DNA from 3 places in the Lentzea sp. NPDC005914 genome. Region 2 is predicted to be linked to each of the others. Evidence: riboswitches for the same ligand, from Rfam matches in the RefSeq annotation. Region 2 holds a riboswitch; each other region holds the start of a gene.
What was found. Region 2 has a riboswitch for glycine ahead of gcvH (glycine cleavage system protein GcvH). Riboswitches for the same ligand answer to the same signal wherever they lie in the genome.

Region 1 (10,049 bases), on a different contig from region 2:
GGACGCATGACCGGCTGGGGGCAGGACGGGCCCCTGTCCGACCGTGCCGGGCACGACATCAACTACATCGCCGTCGCGGGCGCTTTGGAGCCTCTCGGACGCGCAGGCGGGCCACCGTCGTTCCCGATCAACCTGCTCGGCGACTTCGGCGGGGGAGGGCTGCTGCTGGCTCTCGGCGTGCTCGCGGCGCTGTACGAACGGGAGCGCTCCGGACGTGGCCAGGTCGTGGATGCCGCGATGGTCGACGGGGCGGCGTTGCTGACGACGTTCCTGCACGGGATGCGCAACGCGGGCATGTGGTCCGGCGGGCGCGGCGAGAACATGCTCGACGGTGGCGTGCCGTTCTACGACGTCTACGAGGCCGCGGACGGGCAGTTCGTGGCCATCGGCGCGCTGGAGGAGAAGTTCTACGCCGACCTGGTGCGCGTGCTGGGCCTGGAGGACGCACCGACGCGCAACGACCCGGCGAACTGGCCTGACCTGCGGGAACGAATCGCGGCGGCGGTGAAGACGCGGACGCGGGACGAGTGGGCTGACCTCGCGCGGGACACCGACGCGTGCCTGGCGCCGGTGCTGACGCCCGCCGAAGCGGCGCGGCACCCGTACAACGCGGCGCGGGCGACGTTCGTCGACGTCTCCGGTTCGCCGCACCCGGCGCCGGCTCCTCGCTTCGACCGGACTCCGGCGTCGGTTCCGACGCCTCCGGTAACGACCGGGATGAACACCGGGGAAGTGCTTGCCGACATAGGTGTGGCGGACGCCCGAATTATGGAACTGCGCCGGGCAGGAGTTATTGGATGAATGCTCGCGTGCGCATTAATAAGGACACGACGGGGTGACAGAGCGTGATGCCGTCGGTTCGGCATCCGGGTGAGGCTCGGTTCAACATGTCTGGTCCACGCTGTGGGATGCGAGGGAGTCCGTGTTCACCTCGTGCCCAGGACATCGGCGCTGCTGAGGCCTCTCTTTAGCCGCCATTCGGGTGACATTCCCCGTCAGCAGGCGTGCGTGGCCGGTGGATCCTGGGGGCAGTTGGGCGTGGTCGTTGTTCATCAGCCGGGTGAATGAGGGACCATGTCGGGTGACACGGGCGGTCTGCCGCCTCACCTGTGAGCGAGATGGACGGAGAGGTACCTGTGAACCTCAAGAAGGTGCTAGTGCTGGCGGTCGTCGCGCTGGTGCTGTTCCTCCTGATCACCCGGCCCGAGGAGTCCGCAGGCGCGGTCCAGACGCTCCTCGGCTGGCTGAGGCAGGGCGCGGAGTCGATCATCACCTTCATCAGGAGCCTCTTCGGGACGGCGACGCCTGTCGCCTAGTGACTCTCGGTGATCCTCGGCCATCTGCGTTGGACCGGATGGGTGGAAAGAGGCCAATCACGCACTGGTAACGGGTGTTCTGGGGATTCAGGGTCTGGCGATTGTCAGACCTACCGAATACCTTCCGCTGCAATGGCCGATCCCCGACCGACGAGGAGGCACATATGGTCGAGGACTCCGGGGTCCACGAGCTGTTGCAGCAGTGGGCGGCTGAACGGTCTGATGACGCAGAGATGCAGGAGGTGAACCGGATCAAGAACGCGTGGCTCGCTGAGGCTCCCCCCTCGGCGCCAGGCATCCCCGCACAGCGGGGCGGCAGGGGCGGGCCCTCGCGTGGCTTGGTCAAGGTCGACTCGGCGGATCCGGCCTACGTGGCCGCGATGCGCAAGCGGGCGCCGGAGGCACCCGAGGCACTGCTCGCCGCCGCGGCGAGCTACTGGCAGCTGGTTGGCGATGTCGCCGAGGCCGAGCAGTGGTGGGACGCGGGCATCAGCCCGTTGGACCAGCGCGCGCTCGACTATCGCGCGGCGGGTCTGAGCCCTGCCGACCTCGGGCGGCGCCTGGGACCGATGACGGTTCTCCAGCACCTTCGCCGCGGTTCCGCCGCAGCCTGGTGTGTCGCACGTCTGCAGAGGCAGCGCCGGGACGGCGTGGCGTAGTAGAGGGAACGGGCTGTCGGAGGCGGCAGCCCTGTATCCATGCGTTCCAAGTAGTGTGGAGGCCGTGCGCGGCCTCCTTACACCCCAGCGAGTGTTGATCGGGTTTGCCTGTCTGGTGGCCCTGATCGCCTGTTGCGGGCTCGCGTACTGGCAGTGGCAGCGCTTCGAGTCCGCCAGCGGCACGTTCCAGAATCTCGGTTACGTGCTCCAGTGGCCGCTCTTCGGCCTCTTCCCGGCCTTCATGGTGTGGCGTTTCCGCCGTTTGGCGCGCCAGCGTCGTGACGAGGTTCTCTCCGCACCGGAGCCGGTTGCGGCCGCCGCGAAGCCGATGACTACCGTTGACGCCGTCAAACCCGCGCCTGTCGAGCACTTCGACGATCCTGAAGACGCGGAGCTCGCGGCCTACAACCGCATGCTCGCGGACCTCAACGCGCGGGACGGTCGTTGAGCGAAGGCGGGCTGATGAAGGGTGCGTTGACCCGGTTCCGGGTCATGGCTTACGTGGTCGGTGTCTTCCTGCTGCTCCTGTGCGTGGCGATGGTGCTCAAGTACGCCGCGGACATGGGTCAGTTCATGAAGGTCGTCGGGCCGATCCACGGCTTTCTCTACGCCATTTACCTGGTCATTTCCGTCGACCTGGCGCTGAAGCTGCGCTGGTCGATCAAGGGCACCGCCCTCGTGCTGCTCGCCGGGACGATCCCGTTCCTGTCGTTCTGGGCTGAGCGCAAGGTGGTCGAGAAGACTGCGCAGGGCGTGCCGCTGTGACGTTTGGCCTGCTAGCGTCTGGGGCTACCAACTGAACACGGCCGTCGATGTCGCGCGGGAGAGCTCACTTGAGTGTGAGCGCCGAAGGAGCAACTCCTCCCCGGAATCTCTCAGGTACAGGTACCGCACGACGAAGGCAACTCTGAAAAGCAGGCCCATCGGCCTCGCCCACGGTGCAAGTCGCGTGCTGCGCGGCGAAGCTCTCAGGCTCATGACAGAGGGGGAGGCTCGCTCTGGTGAGGAGTCTCCGATGGACCGTGTCATTCTTCTGTTGCCTCAGCCGGCCCAGGCCGGCTCTTCGGCGCACCCTGGAGGAGCGTTCTGATGTCCCGCCTCACGCCTCTGAACGCCGAGCACGAGCAGCTCGGCGCGATGTTCACCGACTTCGCGGGCTGGCGGATGCCGCTGCGCTACTCCAGCGAGCTCGCCGAGCACCACGCGGTGCGCACCACCGCGGGCCTGTTCGACCTCACGCACATGGGTGAGATCGTGCTGACCGGACCCCAGGCCGGCGAGGCGCTCGACTACGCGCTGGTCGGCCACATCTCGGCGCTGGCCGTCGGCAAGGCTCGCTACACGATGATCACGCAGGCCGACGGCGGCGTGATCGATGACCTGATCGTGTACAGGTTGGGCGACGAGGAGTTCATGGTCGTCGCCAACGCCTCCAACGCCGCTGTGGTGGCTGACGCTCTGGTCGAGCGCGCCGCCGGGTTCGACACCGTCGTCACCGACAAGTCGACCGACTACGCGTTGATCGCGATCCAGGGCCCGAAGTCGGTCGAGATCCTGTCCGGACTCACCGACACCGACCTGTCGGCCGTGAAGTACTACGCCTCCTACCCGTCCACCGTGGCAGGTGTCGACGCGCTGCTCGCCCGCACCGGGTACACGGGCGAGGAGGGCTTCGAGCTCTTCGTGGCGCCGTCCGACGCCTCGGCCGTCTGGGCCGCGCTGCTGGAGGCGGGCGAGGCGCACGAGCTCAAGCCGTGCGGTCTCGGCTGCCGCGACACGTTGCGTCTCGAAGCCGGAATGCCCTTGTACGGCAACGAGCTGACCACGTCGCTGACGCCGTACCACGCTGGTCTCGGCCGCGTCGTGAAGCTCGACAAGCCGGGCGACTTCGTGGGCCGCGACGCGCTGACGAAGGTCTCGGAGTCCGATGTGGACTCGGTCCTGGTCGGACTGAAGACCCCCGAGCGCCGCGCCCCGCGGCACGGTTACGCGGTGCTGAACGGCGACGAGGTCGTCGGCGAGGTCACGTCGGGCGCGCTGTCGCCGACGCTCGGCTACTCGGTCGCCATGGCGTACGTGACTCGGGCCAGTGCCGAACCCGGCACCCCTCTGCTGGTGGACGTCCGCGGCAAGAAGCAGCCGGTCGAGGTCGTCGCACTTCCGTTCTACAAGCGCGCCAAGTAGGGAGATCTTCCAGATGTCCGACCAGTTCAACGCCTCCCTCGCGGAGTACGACCCCGAGGTCGCCGAGGCCGTCGCGGCCGAGCTGGCGCGCCAGCAGGGCACTCTCGAGATGATCGCCTCGGAGAACTTCACGCCCGTCTCGGTGCTGCAGGCACAGGGTTCGGTGCTGACCAACAAGTACGCCGAGGGCTACCCCGGCCGCCGCTACTACGGCGGCTGCGAGCACGTCGACGTCGTCGAGCGCCTGGCCATCGAGCGCATCAAGTCGTTGTTCGGCGCCGGTTTCGCCAACGTCCAGCCGCACTCGGGCGCGCAGGCCAACGCCGCCGCGATGTTCGCGCTGCTGCAGCCCGGCGACACGATCCTCGGCCTCGACCTCGCGCACGGCGGTCACCTCACGCACGGCATGCGCATCAACTTCTCCGGCAAGCTCTACAACGTCGTGCCGTACCACGTGTCCGACTCGGACGGCCGCGTCGACATGGCCGAGGTCGAGCGCCTGGCGCAGGAGCACCGCCCGAAGCTGATCGTCGCCGGCTGGTCCGCGTACCCGCGCCAGCTGGACTTCGCCGAGTTCCGCCGCATCGCGGACTCGGTCGAGGCCTACCTGATGGTCGACATGGCGCACTTCGCGGGCCTCGTCGCCGCGGGCCTGCACCCGTCGCCCGTGCCCCACGCGCACGTGACGACGACCACGACCCACAAGACCCTGGGCGGTCCCCGTGGCGGTGTGATCCTCTCGAACGAGGCGGACATCGCCAAGAAGATCAACTCCGCGGTCTTCCCCGGCCAGCAGGGCGGCCCGCTGGAGCACGTGATCGCCGCCAAGGCCGTGGCGTTCAAGCACGCCGCCTCGCCGGAGTTCGCCGACCGCCAGCGCCGCACGCTGGAAGGCTCGAAGATCCTGGCCGAGCGCCTGTCACAGCCGGACGTGGCCGCCGCGGGCGTGAAGGTCCTCACCGGCGGCACGGACGTCCACCTGGTCCTCGTCGACCTGGTGAACTCCGAGCTCGACGGCAAGCAGGCCGAGGACGTGCTGCACCAGATCGGCATCACGGTGAACCGCAACGCCGTCCCGAACGACCCGCGGCCGCCGATGGTCACCTCGGGTCTGCGCATCGGCACCCCGGCGCTGGCCACCCGCGGTTTCGGCGAGGTGGACTTCGCCGAGGTCGCCGACGTGATCGCCGAGGCCCTCAAGCCGGGTGCGGCTGTTGACGAGCTGCGCGCCCGCGTCGAGGTGCTGGCCGCCAAGCACCCGCTGTACAGCACGCTCTGATTTACCGCACCAGTTCGACCGGGCGACCGGCCTGCACCGACCACACCTGGCCGGTGCGCCGGTCGCCCAGCACTGTCTCGGCAGCGGCGGCGACCTCCTCCGGCGTGGCCAGCTCCAGTCCCGCGGCCACCAGTTCCGACCGGTACGCCGCCACTGCCCGCGTGTCGACCAGGCCGGGGCACAACGCGTTGATCCGGTAGCCCGGCGCGGTCTGCGAAATCGACCGCACCAACCCGATCTGCGCGTGTTTCGCTGTTCCGTAGCAGACGTCGGGCGAGCCGGTCAGCCCGGCGATGCTCGACATCACGAGCGCCGAGCCGTTCAGCACTGCGGAGCACGCGGCCAGCCCGTAGACGACCGCGTCGAGGTTGATCCGCATGGCGTCGCGGTAGCCGGCCACGCTGAACGAACGCGGTCCGGCGGCACCGGCGTTGAACACCGCGATGTCGAGTCCGCCGAACCGTTCGACAGCGGCGGCCACGACACGTTCGTTGCCCTCGTACGAGCGCACATCGGTCCGAACGAACAAGCTGCCGCGCTCCCCGTCCAGATCGACGTCGGCGATCACCACGTCGTCGCCCCTGCCGATCAGCCGCCTGACCAGTGCCGCGCCGATGCCGTGCGCCCCGCCGGTCACGAGCGCGATCATGCCCGGCTGACGTGCACGCCGTTGATGCGCAGCCCGGCCCGGTGCATGACCATCCGCGAGTACACCCGTTGGACCACAACGAGAACCACGAGCAGGACCACCAGCAGCACGTCGTCGAGCACCGGCACCAGGTCGATCGGCAACGTCAGCGCCATGCCGACCCGGATCGCGGTGTCCGCCAGGAAGATCACGCCCCAGATGGCGGTGCAGCCGCGCAGCGCGTGCCGGATCGCCGGGTACTTCTCCCAGTTCTCCGTCCACACCTGCTTCTTGTCCTCGGGTAGTACGAGCATCGCCATCGAGTGGAGCAGCGGCCGCTTGAAGAACAGGCTCGCCAGCATCACGACGCCGAATGCCGCGGTGCCCCACGCCGCGCGCACGAGCAGCACTCGCGGTTCCCCGGTCACGAACGACATCGCGAAGCCGAGCACGACCGCGCCGAGCACGAACGCGTTCACCCCGCTGATGCGTCGTTCGGTGATCACGGAGTAGATCACGCGCAAGGCCGGTATCACGCCGCTGAGCACGAGTGCTGTCGTCTGGTCGGCGCCGAGTGCGCGCGATCCGTAGTAGATGCCCGTCGGTACGAGCAGGTCGATCGCTAGTTTCCGGAACATTCGTCCCCCAGACGAACTGCGAGGTCGATCGCGGTGATGACCTCGGTGGTGTAGGTGTCCAGATCCACGTCGGACCCGTCGCGCACGCGTTGTGCGGCCGCGTCGACGGCCGCGCGGATCAGCACGGCCATCGAGCGGGTGTCGAACTGGCGGAACTCCCCGGCCGCCTTACCGGTTTCGAGCAGTTCGGCCAGGCCGGTGACGCTGAAGTCCTGGCTGGTCGTGCTCGTGTAGCCCTCTCCGGACGGGGTGCGCAGGTGCGGGCCGATCTCGGTGAGCGCGACGATCTCCCTCGGGTGATCGCGCAGGAACCGCAGGTTCGACTCCAGGTAGGCGCGCAGCTTGCCGCCCCACGTGGTCTCGGCGGCCATCGCGGGTGCCATGACCTGGCCCGCGGCGGTGAAGACGTCGATCACGACCTGGCGCAGCAGGTCGTTCTTGTCCGCGAAGTGGTACGAGATCATCCGCGGGCTGCTCAGCCCCGCCCGTTCGGTGATTTTGGCGAACGTCGCCTGGTCGTAGCCCAGTTCCGCGATGGTCTCGATCGCCGCCCGCACGATCTGCGCGCGCCGTGCCGCCGTTCTGCCCGTGTGCTCCACGGTCACCCCCGTTTTTATCCAGCTAGATAAAACACTACCAGACGAACGCAAGCAGGGCCCGCCTGAACCAGGCGGGCCCTGCTTGCGAAGCGAGAGAGCGAAACGACGGGAACCCCGGCCCCTTCCCCAGGGCCGGGGTTTGTCCGTTCAGAGTGGTGTGTGTCTCAGTTGGACCGTCCTAACGGGATGCTTTGGGGGCTACGCCGCCGGTGCCGTGACGCCAGGGGGCAGGCATTCCACGTTGCGCTTGCCGTTGGGCTGGATCACGAACCAGGTGCCACCAACGCCCTGGCCCTTCCACTTGCCCGGGCCCGGGTCCAGCGAGTAGGAGTAGACCGGCCACTTGTCGATGGCGACCTGCTTCTTGCCGTCCGCGCGGGTGATCAGCGAGACGATGCTCGGGTCGATGCCCTCGAGCTGCGGGACGGTGTCCGACAGGAAGGGCGGCCACGTCACAGCGCACTTGTCGTTGCAGTTGGACTTGGTTTCCGGCTTCGGAGTGTCCTTGTCGAAGCGGTACATCGTGCGGCCGTCGCCGTCCTGGACGACCATGCCCATCTTGTCGACCTGCTTGCCGACCAGCTTCAACGAGCTGACCGGGGCGGCTGCGGGAGGCTGCGCGGCGGGGGGCTGCGCGGCCGGGGCCGGGGTTTCCGGTGCTGCCTGCTGAGCAGGGGTCTCGGGTGCCTGAGCGGGCTCCTGGAGTACCGGGGCAGTTCCCACGTCGCCGTAGTCACCGAGGACGCCCAGGTCGGTTTCGGTCTGTGCCACCGGCTTCGAGTTCGTGTTGCTACCCGTTGCGCTCCAGACACCCAGACCCAGCACAACTGCCAGCCCCGCGGCGAGCCCGATGGCAATGCGGTTACGTCGGATCACACTCATGTCCTCCTTGTTCCGTCGTTCGCTCTATCGAGGCCATACGGGCGTGGTTGCGTCTCGGTTCAGAAACGAACCGAACCTCTTGCCGCCCCGAACGTCTGGCGGAGCCAGGTCGTGCAGGAGGTGCAGGGTGGTCGTCGCTGGTCAGCTGGCAGGAATGGCCGAGCGGGTGCTGGGTTCGGCGTTGCCGATCGGAATTCGGGCGTGGGACGGGAGCGTGGCCGGGCCGCAGGACGGCACCGTGCTCGTGATCCGCAGTCGCGACGCTCTCCGCCGGCTCGTGTGGAGTCCGAACGAGCTCGGTCTCGCGCGCGCGTACGTGAGCGGCGAGCTCGACGTGGAGGGAGATCTCGCGGCGGGGCTCGCCCAGATCTGGGGACTCGTGCGGCGCGGGGGCACCCGCAGGCCGCGTGTGGCGGAGGTCGCGAAACTTGCATTGCAACTGAAAGTGTTGGGTCCCAATCCGTCCGCGCCTCGAGAGGAGGCACGGCTGCGCGGCGCCTTGCACACCAAGGCGCGCGACCGGGACGCCATTTCGCATCACTACGATCTGAGCAACGCGTTCTACCAGCTCGTGCTCGACCCGAGCATGGCCTACTCGTGCGCCTACTTCACGTCCTCATCGGACTCGCTCGCGCAGGCCCAGCACCACAAGCTGGACCTGGTGTGCCGCAAGCTCGACCTGCAGCCGGGTATGCGGCTGCTGGACGTCGGCTGCGGCTGGGGCTCGATGATCATCCACGCGGCGCGCAACTACGGCGTGCACGCGGTCGGCGTCACCATCTCGGCGCAGCAACGAGAGCACATCCTCGCGCGCGTGGCCGCGGAAGGGTTGCAGGACCTCGTCGAGGTGCGGCTGCAGGACTACCGCGAAGTGCTGGACGAACCGTTCGACGCGATCTCCACCATCGAGATGGGCGAGCACGTCGGCGAACGCAACTACCCGACGTACGCCTCGACTTTGCACCGGTTGCTGAAGCCGGAGGGACGCCTGCTGCTGCAACAGATGTCGCGCGGCCACAACGCCCCCGGCGGCGGCGCGTTCATCGAGTCGTACGTCGCGCCGGACATGCACATGCGACCCGTCAGCGCCACGACAGGATTTCTCGAAGCCGCGGGTTTGGAGATCCGCGACGTGCACGCCATGCGCGAGCACTACGTCTGGACCGTGCGGGCGTGGGCGCAGACACTGGAAGAGCGGTGGGACGAGGTCGTCGCGCTGGTCGGTGAGGGGCAGGCGCGCGTGTGGCGGCTGTACCTCGCGGGTGGCGCGCTGACGTTCGAGGAAGGACGGATGGGCGTGGACCAGATCCTGGCGGTGCGCAGGAACGAGCACGGACGCAGCGGCATGCCGCGCGTGCGTCGTGAACTGGTGGCGCGATGAGCTACCTGATCAGCTTCCTGGTCGTGCTGGCACTGCTCAGCGGCCTGTTCCTGTACGCGGACGCACGTCGTCGCTACGACCTGATCGACTCCGCGTGGGGCCCCGGATTCGCGGTGATCGCGGTCGTCACGCTGCTGTTCGCGGAGGGCGAACCAACTCGGCAGTGGGTGGTCGCGGCGCTCACCGCGGTGTGGGGCGTACGCCTGGGCCTGCACATCTTCGTGCGCAACTCGGGCAAGGACGAAGATCCGCGATACCAGGACATTTTGAGGCGTGCCAAGGGAAATCCGCGCCTGCGGATGTACCGCGTCTACTTGATCCAGGCCGTGCTGATGTGGATCGTGTCGCTGCCGGTGCAGGCCGCGCCGCATCTTTCGGCCCCGTTCGGAGTGCTAGATTGGGTGGGCACTGGCGTGTGGATGGTCGGCTTCGCTTTCGAGGCCGTGGGTGACTGGCAGCTCTCCCGGTTCCGGTCGGACCCGG
Region 2 (10,049 bases):
CCGCGCGGGCCAGCGGAACCAGCGCCTCGGCCTCGCCGTGCTCGGCCACCTTGTCCAGCAGCGCCAGCCTTTGCAGGACCGCGTCTCGCAGAACCTGGTCCATCACATCTTCGCCGTGGCCTGGTCGAGCAAAGAGCCCAGCCGACGCGTCTGAGTGGCGGACATCACAGCGGTCTCGCCCGGCGGCGTGACCAGGAGAACTCGGTCGTTCTCGACCAGAACGGTCATCGATCTGTCTCGACCGAACGGGTCGTGGCAATGGATCCATCCCTGTGGTTCAGCCATGGAATCTCCCTTCGAGGGACACCCGACTCCGTCTTCATCGGCCGTTGGCCCTGCTCGCCGCACCGCGAGCGGGGGAATTCACTCGTTTGCTGGACGAGCCCAACACGGGCAGTGGTCCAGTCGGGGAAACTTTCTGGTCGCGTTTGGGCGGGGGTGCTGGGCGCGGCTGCCCGAGGCCCGCTATATTTGGTCACGGCGGCCCCGCTCCCAGTGACCCCCAGGCTGGTTGAGCGCGGCCGCCCTTTACGTGGCGGGCTCTGGCGCTCATCGACCTTCGGCCGATTTCGCCAGAGCCCGCAGTGTTTGTCGGGGGACACCCCCGAACCCCGGGTCCTCCCCCTTCGCCTGTCGCGGGCACTCCCTCATCCCTGAGCGAAATCCTCTTGCGCCCTGCGGTCTCGTACGCTGTAAGTTACTCGTACACCGTAAGGGGGACGAGATGACTTCGACGACCGAGAAGGTCGGGGTGCACCCGCATCCGCAGCGCTGGGCCGTGCTCGGCGTGCTCTGCCTGTCCGTGATGGTCGTGGTGCTGGACAACACCGTGCTCAACGTGGCGATCCCGTCGATCTCCACGGGTCTTCACGCCAGCACGGCGGACATCCAGTGGATGATCAACGCCTATTCGCTCGCGCTGGCGGGCCTGTTGCTCACCACCGGCAGCCTCAGCGACCGGTTCGGCCGCAAGAAGGCGTTGCTGGCCGGTCTGCTGCTCTTCGGCGCCGGTAGCGCGGTGGCGGCCTATGCGGGCTCGGCCGAGGCGTTGATCGCGGCTCGCGGGTTCATGGGCGTCGGCGCGGCGATGCTGATGCCGGGCACGCTGGCCGTGCTGATGCAGTTGTTCGACGAGAAGGAACGCCCGAAGGCCATCGGCATCTGGGCGGCGGTCACGAGCCTCGGGTTCGCGGCTGGTCCGGTGATCGGTGGCGCGCTCATCAAGAACTTCTGGTGGGGCTCGGTGTTCCTGATCAACGTCCCGGTGGCGGTCCTCGCGATCGTGGCCGTGGCGGCGCTGGTGCCGGAGTCCAAGGACCCGGCCGTGCGCAAGCCCGACGTCGTCGGCTCGGTCCTGTCGATCATCGGCATGGTCTCGCTGGTGTACGCGGTGATCTCGGTGCCGGAGCACGGTTTCGGCTCGCTGGAGTTCAGCGTGCCGGTGGCGATCGGCGTGGTCACCATGACGGCGTTCGCGTTGTGGGAACGGCACACCGCGGAGCCGATGCTGGACCTCGGGTTCTTCAAGGACCGCCGGTTCACCGGTGCGGTGGCGTCGGGTGTGCTGGCGGCGTTCGGCATGGCGGGCTCGCTCTTCCTGCTGACGCAACACCTTCAGGGCGTGCTCGGCTACAGCCCGTTGGAGGCCGGTGTCCGCGTGGCACCGATGGCGATCGCGTTGCTCATCACCAGCAACACCCTGGGCCAGCTCGTGCTGAAACTGGGCTCCAGCAAGGCGATGCTGCTCGGCATGACGATCGTGGCGGGCGGTGTGGTGCTGTTGTCGATCGGCAACACCTACCCGCCGACGCTCGCCGGGCTGATCCTCATCGGCGTCGGAGTCGGTGTGGCGCAACCGGTTGCGGTCAACGCGCTGATGGGTTCCATCCCGCCGGAGCGTGCCGGGATCGCGTCCGGGTTGTCAGGAACGCTGTCCGAGCTGGGTTCCTCGTTCGGCATCGCCGTGCTAGGCGCGCTGCTGTCCGCCCGGTTCGCCGCCGCACTGCCGGACGACGTGCCGAGCAGGTCGCTGAGCGAGGCGTTGCACAGCGGAGCGGACATCACGGTCGTGCGCGACGCGTTCTCGTCGGGCATGAGCGTGAGCCTCGTGATCGGGGCTGCTGCCGTTTTCCTGGGAGGTGTTGTGGCCGCCGTCCTGCTGCGGCGTGCTTAGGATCGCTGTCGTGGACAGCGTGTGGTTCAGCAAACCCAGGCCCAGCAGCGGCCAGCCCCTCGGCCTGAGCCGGGAGGCGATCGTCCGCAAGGCCCTGGAGATGCTGGACGAGCACGGCCTGGCCAAGCTCTCCATGCGCAAGCTCGCCGCGGAACTGGGCGCGGCCCCGATGTCGCTGTACTGGCACGTGCCGACCAAGGACGCGTTGCTGGAGCTGTGCCTCGACGAGGTCTACGGCGACTTCGCACTGCCCGAGCCCGGTGCCGACTGGGAGACGGCGTTGCGCGGGATGATGCACTCGTTGCGTCATCTCGCGCTCAAGCACCCGTGGTGGGTGCGCAACATCGGCGAGTTCGCGACGATCGGCCCGAACGCGGTGGCGATGGCGGACGCGATGCTCGCATCCATGCGGGTGGCCGGGCTGTCACTGGTCGAGGCGTCGCGGTCGGTGTCGACGGTGTCGAGCTACGTCGTCGGGTTCGCGATCGCCGAGGTGAACTACAGCGGCAGCGGCAAGATGGACGTCGCGCCGCCGGACATGTCGAAGATCGCGGAGCTCTACCGCGACAAGCATCCGCACTACGTCGAGATGCTGAACGAGCCCTCGCTGTGGTCGGTCGAGGGACTGTTCGAGTTCGGGCTGGACTCCGTGATCGACGGCATCAGGGCGAGGGTCGCGGCCCTGCGATAGGCGAAACCCCCGCAGCGTTGATCGCGTGCGGGGGCCTCATTCATTCAGTTGGTCTTAGATGACGGTCTCCAGCGGCGTGTGCGCGAGGCCGGTCGCCTCGGCCACCGGGCCGTTGGTCAGCTGGCCGGCGTGGACGTTGAGGCCCAGGGCCAACGAACGGTCGTCCTTCAGCGCCTGCGTCCAGCCCTTGTCGGCCAGCGCGACCGCGTAGGGCAGCGTCACGTTGGTGAGCGCGTAGGTCGAGGTGCGCGGGACGGCGCCCGGCATGTTCGCCACGCAGTAGAAGACCGAGTTGTGGACGTCGTAGGTCGGCTCGGCGTGCGTGGTGGGACGCGAGTCCTCGAAGCAGCCGCCCTGGTCGATGGCGATGTCGACGAGCACGGAGCCCGGCTTCATGTCGGCGACCAGCGCGTTGGAGACCAGCTTCGGGGCCGCGGCACCAGGGACCAGCACGGCGCCGATGACCAGGTCGGCCTCGCGGACGGCCTGCTCGATCGCGAACGAGTTGGACGCCAGCGTGCGCAGCCGGCCCTGGAACTGGGCGTCGATCTGGCGCAGGCGGTCGACGTTGGTGTCGAGGATCTGCACGTCCGCGCCCATGCCGACGGCGATGGTGGCGGCGTTGATGCCCGCCACGCCGCCGCCGATCACGACCACGCGGGCCGGGGCGACACCGGGGACGCCGCCGGGCAGCACGCCGCGGCCGCCGGAGGGCTTCATCAGGGAGAACGCGCCGACCTGCGGGGCCAGGCGGCCCGCGACCTCGGACATCGGGGCCAGCAGCGGCAGCGAACGGTTCGGGAGCTGCACGGTCTCGTAGGCGATGGCCGTGGTGCCGGACGCCAGCAGGGCCTCGGTCAGCGGCTTGTCGGCGGCGAGGTGCAGGTACGTGAAGAGGGTCTGACCGGAGCGCAGACGCGGGTACTCGACCGCGATCGGCTCCTTGACCTTGAGGACCAGGTCGCCCTCGGCCCACACGTCGTCGGCGGACGCGAGGATCTTGGCGCCGGCCGCGAGGTACTCCTCGTCGGTGATGGCCGAGCCCAGTCCGGCGCCCTGCTCGACGAAGACGTCGTGGCCGCGGCTGGTCAGTTCGTGCGCACCGGCAGGGGTGAGAGCGACGCGGTACTCGTGGTTCTTGATCTCGCGGGGAACTGCGATCCGCACGATGACTCCTCCGTTCGGGCTGGCCTCTGTCTCACAATGTGAGGCAGTCGGAAGGTCATGTCACCGTGCGGATCGCACTATCCGGTCACTGTCCGGTTGTTCTGCTAGGACAAAGCGGCCTTGAACACCCATGCGTGCCGGCCAACGCCCTGTGGCACGTCGACCACCAGTTTTCCACCCGATCGGGTCCATTTCAGGGGCCTGTCATGACCCAGCAACGTGATCTTGTCGCCGTCCTTGAGCGGCACTGGAGCGTCGACCACGAGCTGTGACCCCGGCTGGACCAACGAGGTGATGTAGAACGCTTCGTTCGGCTTCACCGTGAACCGCAGGTCACCTTGCTGAGCCATCCGCGACCAGTACGTCGTGCCGTAGATCGACTCGCCGTTGGTGCGCAGCCACGCCCCCGTCTCACGCAGTCGCTGCTGCATGATCTCGGGGATCGAGCCGTCCGCGCGCGGGCCGATGTCCAGCAGGAAGTTGCCGTTCTTGGACGTCGTGTCGACGAGCGTGTGGATCACCTCGTCCGCGGTCATGTACATCGAGTCCGGCGTCGCCCGGTTCCACCCGTACGAACGCGGGTCCAGGCCGCGCGAGGCCTCCCACTTCTTCACCACGGTGTTCGGGTACGTCGCGTACTCCGGCGTCGTGTAGTCGTGGGTCGGGATGCCGCACCGGTCGTCGACCGTCACGTCCTTGGGCACGGCCCGGTTCTTGGCCTTGTTGAAGTAGTCCGCCATCACGCGCCGCGAGTCGTTCGCACCACCGATGTCGCACCAGATGACGTCGGGGTCGTACCCGTCGACCAGTTCGGTCATCTGCGGCCCCTGGTAGTCCTTCACGAAGTCGCGCCCGGCCTGATAGCCGGTGTAGGGCTCGGCAGCGCCCGTGTACGGGTTCCGCGGAGCGTGACCGGTCCACGGGCTGTCCGGGTTGAACCACTCCGGCATCGAGAAGTAGAGCCCGTTCTTCAGGCCAGGCGTGTACTTCCGCGACGCGTCGAACAGTTCCTTCACCAGGTCGCGACGAGGACCGAGATCAACGGAGTCGCGGCCGGACACCTTCGAGTCCCACAACGCGAAACCCTCGTGGTGCTTGGAGGTCAGCACGTAGTACTTCGCGCCGGCCTCTTCGAAGAGCTTCACCCACTCGCGAGGGTCGAACTTCGAGGCCGTGAACTGCTGGATGAACTGGTCGTACGAGAAGTCCTTCCCGTACGTCGCCGCGTGGTAGGCGTTCACCGCGTTGTTCGGGTCCTGCATCCACTGCCAGTACCACTCCGCGTACTGCTCACCGGGCGGCGACCAGGCGGGCACCGAGTAGAGCCCCCAGTGGATGAAGATCCCGAACTTGGCGTCGTCGAACCAGTACGGCGACTCGTGGGCGGCCAGCGAGGCGTCGTTCGCCTGGTAGTCCGCGACACCCAGCGTGAACCTGGCGTTCTGCGACGCCGAGGCCTTCGCGGAGGAAGCGACGACCTTCCCGTCGAACGTGCCGGTCCGGTACGCGTGGATGCCGATCCGCACGCGAGCTTCCTCACCGGGCGCGAGCCGCTTCACCAGCGCCGGCTGCAGCGTCACCAGACCCAGCCCCTCGGCGCGCACCCAGATGTTCGAGACCCACTGGTCGCCGAGGTTCACGACGGTGGCCTCGACGGTCTGCCCGCCCAGCCGGGGCAGCTTGGTCGTGCTGCGCGCGGCACGGACCGCGAGCACCGAGCCCTTGGCCACCGGCTGCAACGACAGCGCGAACACGTGCAGCGAGGACTTGCCCTCCACCGCCGGGTTCGTGACCGGCAGCGTGACCCCGACCGCCTCCTTCTGAGGATCCGCCCAGACCTGGGAGGTCCCGATCGACACGGGGTGCTGGTCGGTGCCACCGGGCGAGTAGCGGAACGGCGCGGAGATCGGACCACTGCCCGCGTACCAGTCCGGTCCGCTCACGGCACCTGTCGTGGTCGATCCGTCCGCGTAGTGCACGGTGGCGGTCCCGCCGGCCGCCCCGTACGAGGACGCCACGAGGAAGTGCAGAGTCAGGTAGCGCCCGTGCGGCAGGTCGATCCGCTGCCCCAGCGCGACCGCGTTGTTGTTCTTGGCCTGTGAATTTCCCGGGAAGAGGTACGGCACTCCATCGGCGTTGACCTGCCCGGACGGCAGCCCCTCCGCAGGGAACGCGTAGCCGGAACCGTCGAAGTTGCCGGTCCGGTCCGACGCGGTGTCGATGCCGTCGTTGTCGAAGTACTGGGTGAGGGGAACTGTGATCGGAGCTGGTGCCTCCGCAGCCGATGCAGCGGGGACAGGGGTAAGGACCAGCGAGGCGAGCAGCGCGGCGATGAACGCTTTCCTCATGAGACCTCCGATGTCTGCCTCACCACACCATGGCAGCGCTCTCGCCGATGTCAACCATCTCGCGTTGACACTTGGCGGGGGACGCACATAGCGTTCGCCTGGTCTCGAAGGACTCAAAACTGAACATCGGCCGTGGTGTCCTCTGGTCCAACCAGGGCGGCACCGAAACCCGAGCGGGAGAGACCTCGACGAAGCAGTCGAGGCGCCGAAGGGGCAAGCTCCCGCACACTCTCAGGCAGCAAGACCGCTCGGGGTAGGCAACTCTGCACGGCGGAGGGGGTAGTCACCTGACCGAGCCGTCCCAGCCAGAGGAGTCGCCGTGGAGTTCCCCGAGAACCTGCTCTACACCGTCGAGCACGAGTGGGTCGACTGGACGCCGGGTACCCAGGACCCGCTGACCTGCGGAATCACCTCCTACGCCGCGGACGCCCTCGGTGACATCGTCTTCGTCCAGCTTCCCGAGGTCGGCGCCAAGGTCGTCTCGAACGCCGTCTGCGGCGAGCTCGAGTCCACCAAGTCGGTCAGCGACCTGTTCTCCCCGGTGACCGGCGAGGTGATCGAGGTCAACGGCGCGGTCGTGGACGACCCGGCCGTCATCAACAACGACCCGTACGGCGCCGGCTGGCTGTTCAGGGTGCGGGTCGAGTCCGCGGAGAACCTGCTCACGGCGGCCAAGTACGCCGAGCTCACCACAGACTGACGTGCCGAACCCCACCGCGAAGGACTGATCAGTGGCGATCAGCGTTTTCGACCTCTTCTCCGTCGGCATCGGACCGTCCAGCTCCCACACGGTCGGTCCGATGCGCGCCGCTGCGATGTTCGTCGAGAAGCTCGGGGCACGGGTGTCCGAAGTGGACCGCGTGCACGTCGAGCTCTTCGGCTCGCTCGGTGCGACCGGGCACGGCCACGGCAGCCCCAAGGCCGTGTTCCTGGGCCTCGAAGGCAACCTCCCCGAGGAAGTCGACCCAACGATCGCGGCCGCCCGTGTCGAGGAGATCGTCACCGGCCGACGCCTGAAGCTCGGCGGTGCGCACGAGATCGACTTCGTGCACGACCGCGACCTCGTCATGCACCGCCGCAAGTCGCTTCCGTTGCACCCCAACGGGATGAGCTTCGAGGCGTACAAGGGTGACGAGTCCGTCGAGCACGCCGTCTACTACTCGATCGGCGGCGGCTTCGTCGTCGACGAGAACGCTTCGGGCACGGACCGGATCAAGCCGGACACCACCCCGCTGCCGCACCCGTTCCTGACCGGCGACCAGCTGCTCGCGCGGTGCCGGGAGACGGGCATGTCGATCAGCGAGATCATGATGGCCAACGAGCTGTCGTGGCGGACCGAAGACGAGATCCGCCAAGGACTTCTGCACATCTGGCACGTGATGCAGGAGTGCGTCGAGCGCGGCTGCACCGAGCACGGCGTCCTGCCCGGCGGCCTCAAGGTCCGCCGTCGCGCCGCCGAGATGCGCAAGCGTCTGGAGGGCGAGCACTTCGTCACGGACCCGTTGCGGGTCATGGACTGGGTGACGCTCTTCGCGTTGGCGGTCAACGAGGAGAACGCGGCGGGCGGCCGTGTCGTCACCGCACCGACCAACGGCGCGGCCGGCATCGTGCCCGCGGTCCTGCACTACTACACGAGGTTCGTGCCGGGAGCCAACGACGACGGCGTCGTCAGGTTCCTGCTCACGGCGGCCGCGATCGGCGTGCTGTTCAAGGAGAACGCCTCGATCTCCGGTGCCGAGGTCGGCTGCCAGGGCGAGGTCGGCTCGGCGTGTTCGATGGCCGCCGGCGGTCTCGCCGAGGTCCTCGGCGGCACCCCGGAACAGGTCGAGAACGCGGCCGAGATCGCCATGGAGCACAACCTGGGCCTCACCTGCGACCCGATCGGCGGCCTGGTGCAGATCCCGTGCATCGAACGCAACGCCGTCGCGTCGATCAAGGCGATCACCGCGGTGCGCATGGCGTTGCGCGGCGACGGCTCGCACTTCGTGTCGCTGGACAAGGTCATCAAGACCATGCGCGACACCGGCAAGGACATGTCGGTGAAGTACAAGGAGACCGCGCGCGGCGGCCTTGCCGTGAACGTCATCGAGTGTTAGTCGAACCGGGCGTACGTCTCAATTGCCCCATGGGTACTTTCGAGACGTCCGCCCGGTGTCACACTCGGACTTTGTGGCCATCGCCTACGATCCGCTGAACTCGCTGCACCTCGCGAACCCGTACCCGCTCTTCGTGCACCTGAGAGCGTCCGAACCGGTGTTCTTCAGCGAGGAGAACGGCTACTGGGTCGTCAGCCGGTACGAGAACGTCGTGGAAGTGCTGAGAGATCCGAGCTTCGTCGCGCGGTCCCACAACCTCGATCCCCAGGTGCGCAAAGCACTTCAGGCCACCTTCTCGCCCCGCCGCATGACCGAGCTGGAACCGCTGGTCCGCGACTACGCCGACCGGCTCATCGACGGCTTCCCCGGCCTCGGCTACGGCGACTTCGTGCAGCTGTTCGCCGACCCGTTCCCCGCGATGGTGATGCGCCTCGCGATCGGAACCCTGTCACCGGAAGAGCAGAAACCGCTGGCGGACTTCGACATGACGGTCAACGTGCTGGCGCTCGGCATGCGCTCGCTGCTCGCCGGCCGTCGCGAGCCCTGGATCGGCATCGTCGACGATCCCGCCACGATCCCGTCCGTCATCGAGGAGCTGCTGCGCTACGAAGGCCCGATCGTGAGCCTTTTCCGTTACGCCACCGAGAACGCGGAGATCGGGGGACATCCGGTACCGGCGGGGGCTCAGGTGCAGTTGCTGCTGGCGGCGGCGAACCGCGACGAGGCCGTCTACCACTGCCCGGAGTCGTTCGACCCGTCCCGGCAGATGCCGACGGTCCACCTGTCGCTGGGGGCCGGTGCGCACTTCTGCGTCGGCGCGCCCCTCGCCCGGATGCAAACCCGCGTGGCCCTGGAGCAACTGTCGTCCCGGTTGCCGGGACTGCGGCTCGCGCCGGGCCAGGAGGTCACGTTCCGGCCGGACCTGCGCACCCGCGTGCCGGCCGGTTTGATCGTGGAGTGGTGAGCCCTAGTTGCGGGCGTCGTACGCGCGCTGCGCCTCGAGCACGTCCGGCATGCGCGCCTCGAGCAGGAGGATCAGCGACAGCAACCGCTCCGCCGTCTCGCGGCCGAGCGGCGTGAGGCTGTAGTCGACGCGCGGCGGGTTCGTCGGCTGCGCGTCGCGGTGCACCAGCCCGTCCCGCTCCAGCGCGTGCAGCGTCTGGGACAGCATCTTCTCGCTGACCCCGTCGACCCGGCGGCGCAGCTCGTTGAACCGCAGCGGACCGTTGAGGAGCGCGCTCATCGTGAGGCTGCCCCACTTGCCGGTCACGTGCTCCAGCGTCGGACGTGACGGGCACGCCTTGGCGAACACGTTGTACTCCATGCGGCCCAGGATACCTGGTAGCAGCGCTTACGAAAAGAAAGTGTGAGGTTTTGAGGGCCCGCACACGGGATGTGTGCGGGCCCTCACTCAGAACGGCCAGTCGGCGTTCTGACCTGCTTCGAGCAGCGGAACCATCCGGAAGGTCGCGTCCGTCAGGCCGCCGAACTCGTGCCTGTTGGCCTTGCCGGTCGCGTACGCCGCGTTCTGGTACCCGCCCAGGTTGAAGCCGTAGATCGGTACGTGCCGCGGC
Region 3 (10,049 bases), on a different contig from region 2:
AACGCCGGAGCCCCGGTGCGCGACATCCCTGATGTCACGGAGGGACTGAAATGAGAACCGCCATGGAGATCCAGCCACACGAGGCAACTGCGCCTGAGTCCTGTGGGCTGCCCACCACGCCTTGCAGCGTTGTGTGGAGCCGGGGCCACGCGTATGTGCTCGAGGGTCTTCGCGCTCGCTGGGTCGGCCGGGACGACCGGGGCCGCCCGCACGCCATCTCCGGCGCCGAGATGCAGCGCCGAGGCTGGACGCTCTTCAAGACAGCCTGAAAGCTTCTGCAACATCGCGGTAACTTCACCGCCACCCGCAACCAGTCGCACAGCGTGCCGTGAGGCCATCCGGCAGCCCCTGCGCAGTCACTCGTTTAGAGTGCGGGTGTGCGTGATCCGGCTGATCGCCTGCTGACGATTCCGAACCTGCTCAGCGTGTTGCGGCTGGCCGGTGTTCCGCTCTTCCTGTACCTGTTGCTCGGACCCCGCGCGGACGGCTGGGCGCTGCTCGTCCTCGTCTTCGCGGGGCTTTCCGACTGGCTGGACGGCAAGCTCGCGCGCTGGCTCGACCAGATGAGCAACCTGGGCGCGCTGCTCGATCCCGCCGCCGACCGCCTCTACGTGTTCTGCACGCTGCTGGCGTTCGTGATCAGGGACATCGTCCCGCTGTGGATCGCTCTCGTGCTCGTGGGCCGGGAGCTCGTCGTCGGCGTCTGCCTGCTGATACTGAGGCAACGGGGCTGGGGCCCGTTCGATGTCACCTATTTGGGCAAGGCCGCGACTTTCAACCTGCTGTACGCGTTCCCCCTGCTGCTTCTCGCGCAGGGGGATTCGACGTGGGCGCAGATCGCTCAGCCGTTCGCTTACGCGTTCACGGCCTGGGGCGGGGCGCTCTACCTGTGGTCGGCGTTGTTGTACGTCTACCAGTTCTTCCTGGCCCTGCGGGTCACTCCCGGCAAGGCCGCGTGAAAAGATCACCCCATACAGGTTCAGCACGAGGAGCGCAGTCAGTTGATTCCCGAGGAGCTTCGCTACACCGAGGAGCACGAGTGGGTCGCCAGCACCGGCGAGAACACCGTGCGCGTCGGCATCACCGACTACGCCCAGGAACAGCTCGGTGACGTCGTCTTCGTCCAGCTGCCCGAGGTGGGCCACACCGTCGCCGCGGGCGACACGTTCGGCGAGGTCGAGTCGACCAAGAGCGTGTCCGACCTCTACTCGCCGCTCGACGGCGAGATCGTCGCCATCAACGACGCGTTGGTGCAGACGCCGGACTCGGTGAACACCGATCCTTACGGCGAGGGCTGGATGGTGGAGATCCGCCTGAACGACGCGGACGCGCTGGAAGGCCTGCTCGACGCGGACGCTTACAAGGCGTTGGTGGAGAAGGAGTGACGTCGATCTTTCGCCGGATCTTCGGCCGGAAGGGGAGCCGCTCCTCGGGTGGCGACCCGAACGCGATAGGTTTTACCGGAAGTGACGGATCCAGCAGCAGGAGGAGAGCTCAGGTGAGCACGAACGACGGCCCAGGCGTTCCGCCGGAGCAGTCCCCGGAGCGGACCTCCGTCTTCCGGGCGGACTTCCTCCAGGAGATGGAGGGCGGCGCCGAGGCGCCCGCCCAGGAGCCGGCTGTTGCCGGTGTAGACGCACTTCCCGCCGGTTCCGCGCTGCTCGTGGTGAAGCGCGGCCCGAACGCCGGTTCCCGGTTCTTGCTGGACCGCGACACGACGAGCGCGGGGCGCCACCCCGACAGCGACATCTTCCTGGACGACGTGACGGTCTCGCGCCGCCACGCCGAGTTCCGCCGGGAGAGCGGCGAGTTCGTCGTCATCGACGTCGGCAGCCTCAACGGCACCTACGTCAACCGCGAGCCGGTCGACCAGGCCGTTCTCGCGAACGGTGACGAGGTCCAGATCGGCAAGTTCCGCCTCGTCTTCCTGACGGGTCCTGGCTCCGCGGGAGCCTGACGCGTGACGGCCGGGCGGCCACAACGTGGGGGACTGAGCATCGGGGCGGTGCTCTCGCAGCTCCGCCCCGAGTTCCCCGAGGTCACCATCTCCAAGATCCGCTTCCTGGAAGCGGAGGGGCTGGTCCGCCCGGCACGCACGGCCTCCGGCTACCGCCAGTTCTCCGCGGCGGACGTCGAGAGGCTGCGTTTCGTGCTGTCCGCACAACGCGACAGATACCTGCCGCTCAAGGTGATCCGCGAGCAGCTCGACGCCACCCCTGTGGACTCCACCGCGGTGTCGCGGGTGGATCTGCTGACCCAGACCGGAATCGGCGCTGAACAGCTGTCCCAGCTGGAGCGCGACGGTCTGTTGCGCGCCGGTCCCCACGGCCGTTTCACCGCCGAGGACATCACCGCGCTCCGCACGATCCGGACGATGACCGGACTCGGCGTCGAGCGCGAGCACCTGCGCGCGGTTCGCGCTGCGGCGGACCACGAGGTGGTTGCGCTGAAGTCGTTCTCAGATCCCGAGACGGTCCGGGAATTGGCTGACCTGTTCACCTCGTTGCACACGTTGTTGGTAAGAGCGGGCTTGCGGCAATCGTGATCTGTCCGGCGGCAGTGCAGTCTTGATCACGATCTGCCCGCAACAATTGAGCACACGGCCCGCTTGGCGGGTAGCGTCGAAGACGTACGCCGGGGGATGCTCGGGTGTGAAACCGGGTACTCCCGAACGACATAGAGGGAGGCGAGGCCCGATGAGCGAGATGCGTGTCGTCGGCGTGCGGGTGGAGCTGCCCCAGAACCAGCCGATCCTTCTTCTGCGCGAAACCGAGGGCGAGCGGTACCTGCCGATCTGGATCGGCTCCGTCGAGGCCACGGCCATCGCACTCGAACAGCAGGGTGTTCGTCCGGCCCGTCCGTTGACGCACGACCTGCTCAAGGACGTCATCGGGGCGCTGGGTCGCAACCTCGAACAGGTCCGGATCACGGACCTGCAGGAGGGCACCTTCTTCGCCGAGCTCGTGTTCGACGGCGACGTGCGGGTCTCCGCGCGGCCCTCGGACTCGGTGGCGCTGGCGTTGCGCGTCGGTGTGCCGATCCACGCCGAGGAGTCGGTGCTGGCCGAGGCCGGCCTGATCATCCCCGACGAGCAGGAGGACGAGGTCGAGAAGTTCCGCGAGTTCCTCGACTCGGTCTCGCCGGAGGACTTCCGCGGAGCGGACACGTAGGCACACCAGGGGCGCCGACAGCTGAGTTTTGCGTTGTGTCGCTGTCTGTCTCGTTTGGAACCGTCGTAGCGCCTTGGTGTGTCGCTCTTTTGGGCTACTTTCCGCTCGATTTGCTCGCTAAACGATCACTAAACGTCACCTGAACGTCCCGCATCGGGTGACGGTGTGACTCTCCACCTCAGGTTGAGGGTCGATCCTCCCCGCGCGTCGCGTTGACCTGCCCTCTGAGCGGTCTTACCGTCGAACTCGAGTGGACGTCGCCGGTTTGCGTGAGCTGACGCGGCGGCTTGACGGCCATGAGTTTCGTGGCCGTTCCGAGGGGAGGCAGGCGTGGTCGAGGAAGCGCCCGTGCGGGCCGAATCCGGGCAGCAGGGTGAGCTGTTCCCGGACTCCTCGCTGCCGGACGAACTCGTCGGCTACCGGGGTCCCGCGGCGTGTCAGATCGCGGGCATCACATACCGGCAGCTCGACTACTGGGCCAGGACCGGACTCGTCGCTCCGACGATACGGATGGCTCACGGGTCCGGAAGTCAGCGGTTGTACTCCTTCAAGGACATCCTGGTTCTGAAGGTCGTGAAGCGGTTGCTGGACACCGGGGTCTCGTTGCAGAACATCCGGGTCGCGGTCGACCACCTGCGGCGCCGCGGCGTGCAGGACCTGGCGAAGATCACGCTCTTCTCGGACGGGACGACCGTCTACGAGTGCACCTCGCCGGAAGAGGTCGTGGATCTGCTGCAGGGCGGTCAGGGCGTGTTCGGGATCGCGGTTTCCGGTGCCATGCGGGAGATCTCGGGGACGATTCACGAGTTCCCGGCCGAGCGGGCCGACGGGGTGGAGATCGCTCCCATGACCGAGGACGAGCTGACGCGCAGGCGCCGGGAGCGCGCGACGGGCTGAAGTTCGGTTGAGACATTGGTCGCGCCCGTAGCGACTACGTGGGCTGCCTGCGGGTATTCTTCGCGGGTAGTCGCTGAACTCAGGCGGGAGAGACCGGGTTTCGAGCCCGGCGCCGAAGGAGCAAGTCCCTCCCCGGGAACCTCTCAGGCATCCAGGACCGCGTGAGCGAGACGCCTCTGGAAAGTGGACCCGCAAGGGTCCCGCCGACGGTGAAAGCCCCATGTCACACCGGGGTGAACCTCTCAGGCGCCCGTGACGGGTACGGACAGAGCGGGGAGGGCACCAGGACACGTGTGCCCGCAGCCCCCGGAGGCGTTTGATGACGCAGGACCGCATTCCGCTCGCCGCTCTCGAGCACGGCACCCCGTTCGCCGACCGCCACGTCGGCCCGCGCCCGGCGGAGCTCGCGCGCATCCTCGACGTCATCGGCGTCGGATCGCTGGAGGAGCTGGCGCAGCACGCGGTGCCGTCGTCCATTCACGAGCGCGACCTCGTGCTCGACCTGCCGGCTCCGGCGACCGAGACCGAGGCGCTGGCCGAGCTTCGTGAGCTGGCTTCCCAGAACCGGCCGATGACGCAGATGATCGGTCTCGGCTACTACGACACCGTCACGCCGGGCGTCATCCTGCGCAACGTGCTGGAGTCGCCCGCCTGGTACACGGCCTACACGCCGTACCAGCCGGAGATCTCCCAGGGCCGTCTCGAGGCGCTGCTGAACTTCCAGACCATGGTCGGCGACCTGACCGGCCTGCCGGTGGCGAACGCGTCCATGCTGGACGAGTCGACCGCCGCCGCCGAGGCGATGACCCTGGTGCGCCGCGCCGGTCGCTCCAAGTCGAACAAGTTCGTCGTCGACGCCGACACGTTGCCGCAGACGCTGGCCGTCATCGAGACGCGCGCCGAGCCGCTGGGCATCGAGATCGTGGTCGCCGACCTGTCGCAGGGCATCGAGGGGCTCGGCCTGGGCGGCGACTTCTACGGCGTGCTGCTCTCGTACCCCGGCGCGTCCGGTGTGGTGCGCGACCAGAAGGCCCTCATCGAGGAGATCCACGACGCGGGCGCGCAGGCCGTCGTCGTCGCGGACCTGCTCTCCCTCACGTTGCTGCGCGCGCCGGGTGAGATCGGCGCGGACGTCGTCGTCGGCACCACGCAGCGCTTCGGTGTGCCGATCGGGTTCGGTGGCCCGCACGCCGGCTACATGGCGGTCCGGTCCGGCCTGGAGCGTCAGCTGCCCGGCCGTCTCGTGGGCGTCTCGGTCGACTCCGACGGCTCGCTGGCCTACCGCCTCGCGCTGCAGACTCGTGAGCAGCACATCCGCCGCGAGAAGGCCACGTCGAACATCTGCACCGCGCAGGTGCTGCTGGCCGTGATCGCGTCCATGTACGCCGTCTACCACGGTCCCGATGGCCTGCGCGCGATCGCGACCCGTGTGCACCGCATGGCCACCGTGCTCGCCACCGGCCTGTGCGAGGCCGGCCTGGACGTCGTGCACGGCGAGTTCTTCGACACCGTCCAGGTTCGTGTCGAGGGCCAGGCCGCTTCTGTTGTCGAGAAGGCGCGTTCGTTCGGCATCAACCTGCGTCTGGTCGACGCCGACGTCGTGGCAATCGCTTGCGACGAGAAGACGACGCGCGCGCACCTCGTCGCGGTGTGGGAAGCCTTCGGTGTCACTGGATCCGATGTGGACGCCATCGACGCCGACACCGCGGACGGCATCCCGGCCGACCTGCGCCGCACGTCGGACTACCTGACCCACCCGGTCTTCCACGCCCACCGCTCCGAGACCGCGCTGCTGCGTTACCTGCGTGCGTTGTCCGACAAGGACGTCGCGCTGGACCGCAGCATGATCCCGCTCGGCTCCTGCACGATGAAGCTGAACGCGACCGCGGAGATGGAGTCCATCACGTGGCCGGAGTTCTCGACGCTGCACCCGTTCGCGCCCGTCGAGGACGCCGCCGGACTGCTGAAGATCGTCTCCGACCTGGAGGCGTGGCTCGCCGAGGTCACCGGCTACGACGCGGTGTCGTTGCAGCCCAACGCCGGTTCGCAGGGCGAGTTCGCGGGTCTGCTCGCGATCCGCGCGTACCACCGCGCGAACGGCAACGCCGACCGTGACGTCTGCCTGATCCCGTCGTCCGCGCACGGCACGAACGCCGCGTCCGCCGTCATGGCCGGTATGCGCGTCGTCGTCGTGAAGTGCGACGACAAGGGCAACATCGACATGGGCCACCTGCGTTCGACGGTCGCCGAACACGCGGACGACCTCGCCGCGATCATGATCACCTACCCGTCCACGCACGGCGTGTACGAGGACACGGTCAGCGAGGTCTGCGGCCTGGTCCACGACGCGGGCGGCCAGGTGTACGTCGACGGCGCGAACCTCAACGCGTTGATCGGCTTGGCGCGCTACGGGAAGTTCGGCTCGGACGTCTCGCACCTGAACCTGCACAAGACGTTCTGCATCCCGCACGGCGGTGGCGGCCCCGGCGTCGGCCCGATCGGCGTCCGCTCGCACCTCGCGCCGTTCCTGCCGAACCACCCGCTGCAGCCCACCGCCGGTCCCGCCACGGGTGTCGGGCCGATCAGCGCGGCCCCCTGGGGTTCCGCGTCGATCCTGCCGATCTCGTGGGCGTACGTGCGCATGATGGGCGGCGACGGCCTGCGCCGCGCGACCCTGACCGCCGTGGCCGCCGCGAACTACGTTGCCCGGCGGTTGGACGAGCACTACCCGGTGCTCTACACGGGTGAGGGCGGCTTCGTGGCCCACGAGTGCATCCTCGACCTGCGTCCGATCACCAAGGCGACCGGCGTGACGGTGGACGACGTGGCCAAGCGCCTCGCGGATTACGGCCTGCACGCGCCGACGATGTCGTTCCCCGTCGCCGGCACGCTGATGGTCGAGCCGACCGAGTCCGAGGACCTGGCCGAGATCGACAGGTTCATCGACGCCATGATCGCCATCAAGCGCGAGATCGACCGCGTCGGCGCCGGCGAGTGGTCCGTCGAGGACAACCCGCTGCGCAACGCCCCGCACACCGCCGCGTGCGTGACCGTCGGCGAGTGGAACCACCCGTACACCCGCGAGGAGGCCGTCTACCCGGCCGGTACCGGTGCTCCGAAGATCTGGCCGCCGGTCCGCCGCATCGACGGCGCCAAGGGCGACCGCAACCTGGTCTGCTCCTGCCCGCCGCTCTCGGCGTACGGCAGCTGATCCGGTACTCCGAAGGGGCGCACTCGGGGGTGCGCCCCTTCGGCGTTTTCGGGCCGGGTCACGTGGAAACGTTGTGGTACAACGAAAGTTCGTAACGCTCTCTGATCAACTTCCGACTGATCGAACGTGCGAACGATGGCGGAGACCGCCCACGAGATCAAGGACTCGGTCGTCGAGGCGATGGCCGAGGCAGGCCACGACCGCAAACGGCTCCGGTCGGTCACCCTGACATCGGGCGACACCCCGTCGGCCGGTTCGACGAGCTACCCGGACGGCTCCGCGCTGATCCGGGTCTCCGAGGCCGTGCTGGCCCTGATCCCGGTCTACAGCAGGCATCTGGCGCTGTCCGTGGCGCGGCCGAGCCTGTTCCTGAAGCGCCTGCGGTGGCGGCGCCGGTCGTTCGACACCGCCCTGCTCGCCGCCGTGCTGCGCTTCACCAGCCGGGTCGAGCGCTCGTCCGGCCGCGTGCAGACGCTGCCGATCGACCTGGAGCCGTTCCAGCAGCACACGGCCAGCCTCATCGCGACGCACGGCCTGCGGTTCGTCATCGCCCACGAGCTGGCACACCACCTGCAAGGCCCTGCCGACCGCCTCGCGTACCAGGCCGTTCTCGCCGCCCAGCACCACGACGAGTCAGGCGAGCCGTCTCTCGTGCCGCTCGGTGCGCTCGTGGCCGTGGCCGTGCTGCACCACGCCGAGAAGTCGTTGTTCGTGCGTGGTGCCAGGCACTCGCCGGTCAACAGCAGGCTGGGCGTGCTGTGGGAGGAGGTGCCGTTCCACGACCGTTCCTCGTTCAACAGCTACGCGACCGGGCTGTTCGAGGCGACGGACCTGGCCGCCAACTTCATCCAGGGCTCGCGGCCGTCCGTCGACTGGGAGCTGCTGCCGGCGGCACCGGAGCACCCGTTCGCCCGGTGTGACGAGCTCCAGTCGCTGACCCCGGCCCAGCTGGTCGTGGAGCTGCACCGCTGGCCCGCCATCGGCTCGGGCGCACGAGCGTTGCTGGACGGCCGCATCGAGGACGCGGCAGGGCTGTGGGAGGTCCCGCTCGACCGGTTCCACGGCTGGCAGTCCCAGACCCCGCTGGCCGCGTCCACGTTGCGCCTCGGGCTCCGGACGGCGAGGGGCCTGGAAGACCTCGCCGAACTGGAGCGCTGCCCCGTCGTGGAGGCGATGGCGGCGCTGGTCGAGCACCGGGTGATCGGCGTCTAGGGCGCGGCAGGGCAGGCGGGGTCGCCGCAGTCCTCGTCCACGCTGAGGCCGGGCTTGTTCAGGTCGTGCTCGAACGCGAAGTGGAAGCACTCGGGATGCATGCGCTCGAACAGCTCGTAGTCTTCGCGCTCCAGCTCCACGGCCTCGCCGCACCGCTGGCAGGTCTGCTCATCTGACACGCGCAGATCGTCTCACTGCCGCCGGGCGAACAGGACAGCCTGGTCCGTGCCCAGCAACCACTGCGCCTCGACGGCGAACCCCGCGTCCCGCAGCCACTGCGCCACCCGCTCAGGTGGCCGCAGGTGAACGTGCACCCGCATCGGGTGCCCGCCGTACCCCTGCGTCTTCAACCGCGCCTCGTCGCCGACGTGGAACCCCAGCTGCACCAACCCGTTCGGCTTCAAGGCCCGGTGGAAGTGCCCGAACACCACGGGCACCTGGTCGTCGGGAATGTGGATCAACGACCACCACGCGATCACCCCACTGACCGTGGTGGGCAGCGGCTCGGTCATCGACCCCACCTCGAACCGCGGCCCGGGGTGGTTGCGCCGCGCCAGTTCGATCATCGCGGGGGAGAGGTCGATCCCGAACACGTCCACCCCGAGGTCGTGCAGCACCGCGGTGACCTCGCCAGGTCCGCACCCGACGTCCGCGACCGGCCCGTCGACCAGTTCGGCGAACAACCGCAGCGCCGCCCGCAGATGGGGCAGCCCGTCCAGCAGGTCACGCGTCTGGTCGGCGTAGCTGACCGCCACCGTGTCGTACGAGTCCCGGGTGTCCGCCAGCCAGTCGTTCACGACGATCAAGCTACTCTCTGAACGGCTCCGGCCGGTGCCGCCCGAACAACGCCAGCGCCGCGATCCAGATGTCCGGGTCCCCGTCCCAGTCCAGCGACTTGATCTGGTCCACCGTGCGCCGCCCGCCGATCGCCCGCATCAGCTCGAACGACGTCGTCCGCAACGTCCCCTCCGGCTCGCCGTGCCCGAGCACCCGGTCGCCGTGCTCCAGCGTGATCCTCAGCGCCGGCACCTCGTTGTCCCGCATCCGCTGATCCAGCTGCTGCAACGGTTTCGTCAACGCCGCCCGGACCGCGAGGCCGTCGCGGTCGCCGGGAACCCCCAGCGCCGCACGGAGATCGTGCTCGTGCTGCACGACCTCGGCGATCAGCACGGACCCCATCGGGGTGTCGAACAGCGGCTCGGCCAGCGACCGGTTCGCCTCCCACTCGGCGAACGCGTCCTCGAGAGAGTTGTCGCGGCGGTCGCGGACCTGCCGCTCGCCCCACTCGCCGGACTCGACGCCGTCGAACCGGCGGTCCACGAAATCCCGCAGACCGCCGGCCAGATGCGCCACCACGTCCTTGACCGACCAGCCCGGGGTCGCCGCCACGGGCGTCTGCGGATCGGAGTCCTGCACCAGCTCGGTGATCCGCTGCTTGGTCGCGTCGTAAATGGGGGCGTTGGTCATGTTCAGACCTCGTACTCCAGGGTGTAGGTGCCGCTGCCATCCTCCGCCCAGTCGACCGTTGCCGCACCTCGCGCCCCCGCGTAGGCGCCGGT

Region 1: it holds a riboswitch for glycine, as region 2 does, so the genes downstream of both, gcvT (glycine cleavage system aminomethyltransferase GcvT) here and gcvH (glycine cleavage system protein GcvH) in region 2, are expected to answer to the same signal.
Region 3: it holds a riboswitch for glycine, as region 2 does, so the genes downstream of both, gcvP (aminomethyl-transferring glycine dehydrogenase) here and gcvH (glycine cleavage system protein GcvH) in region 2, are expected to answer to the same signal.

The regions. Positions count from the first base shown of each region.
Region 1 is NZ_JBEXVQ010000022.1:132,593-142,641, reverse strand. It holds gene ABZ345_RS28855 (CaiB/BaiF CoA-transferase family protein) at 1-801, shown strand, start outside; gene ABZ345_RS28850 (hypothetical protein) at 1,119-1,316, shown strand; gene ABZ345_RS28845 (helix-turn-helix transcriptional regulator) at 1,481-1,975, shown strand; gene ABZ345_RS28840 (hypothetical protein) at 2,091-2,423, shown strand; gene ABZ345_RS28835 (DUF3817 domain-containing protein) at 2,438-2,740, shown strand; glycine riboswitch at 2,786-2,876, shown strand; glycine riboswitch at 2,877-2,968, shown strand; gene gcvT (glycine cleavage system aminomethyltransferase GcvT) at 3,065-4,159, shown strand; gene glyA (serine hydroxymethyltransferase) at 4,173-5,438, shown strand; gene ABZ345_RS28820 (SDR family oxidoreductase) at 5,440-6,087, opposite strand; gene ABZ345_RS28815 (VC0807 family protein) at 6,084-6,704, opposite strand; gene ABZ345_RS28810 (TetR/AcrR family transcriptional regulator) at 6,689-7,309, opposite strand; gene ABZ345_RS28805 (hypothetical protein) at 7,502-8,185, opposite strand; gene ABZ345_RS28800 (cyclopropane-fatty-acyl-phospholipid synthase family protein) at 8,340-9,566, shown strand; gene ABZ345_RS28795 (DUF1295 domain-containing protein) at 9,563-10,049, shown strand, end outside.
Region 2 is NZ_JBEXVQ010000014.1:11,979-22,027, reverse strand. It holds gene ABZ345_RS20675 (hypothetical protein) at 1-103, opposite strand, end outside; gene ABZ345_RS20670 (hypothetical protein) at 103-228, opposite strand; gene ABZ345_RS20665 (MFS transporter) at 725-2,173, shown strand; gene ABZ345_RS20660 (TetR/AcrR family transcriptional regulator C-terminal domain-containing protein) at 2,184-2,864, shown strand; gene ald (alanine dehydrogenase) at 2,919-4,031, opposite strand; gene ABZ345_RS20650 (alpha-L-fucosidase) at 4,136-6,379, opposite strand; glycine riboswitch at 6,544-6,636, shown strand; gene gcvH (glycine cleavage system protein GcvH) at 6,699-7,079, shown strand; gene ABZ345_RS20640 (L-serine ammonia-lyase) at 7,111-8,475, shown strand; gene ABZ345_RS20635 (cytochrome P450) at 8,549-9,439, shown strand; gene ABZ345_RS20630 (helix-turn-helix domain-containing protein) at 9,443-9,799, opposite strand; gene ABZ345_RS20625 (TROVE domain-containing protein) at 9,887-10,049, opposite strand, start outside.
Region 3 is NZ_JBEXVQ010000017.1:152,694-162,742, forward strand. It holds gene ABZ345_RS24555 (CDP-alcohol phosphatidyltransferase family protein) at 378-959, shown strand; gene gcvH (glycine cleavage system protein GcvH) at 1,002-1,385, shown strand; gene garA (glycogen accumulation regulator GarA) at 1,499-1,957, shown strand; gene ABZ345_RS24570 (MerR family transcriptional regulator) at 1,991-2,545, shown strand; gene ABZ345_RS24575 (bifunctional nuclease family protein) at 2,697-3,170, shown strand; gene ABZ345_RS24580 (MerR family transcriptional regulator) at 3,501-4,067, shown strand; glycine riboswitch at 4,142-4,237, shown strand; gene gcvP (aminomethyl-transferring glycine dehydrogenase) at 4,387-7,278, shown strand; gene ABZ345_RS24590 (hypothetical protein) at 7,414-8,490, shown strand; gene ABZ345_RS24595 (hypothetical protein) at 8,487-8,669, opposite strand; gene ABZ345_RS24600 (class I SAM-dependent methyltransferase) at 8,682-9,293, opposite strand; gene ABZ345_RS24605 (maleylpyruvate isomerase family mycothiol-dependent enzyme) at 9,298-9,957, opposite strand; gene ABZ345_RS24610 (DUF3224 domain-containing protein) at 9,960-10,049, opposite strand, start outside.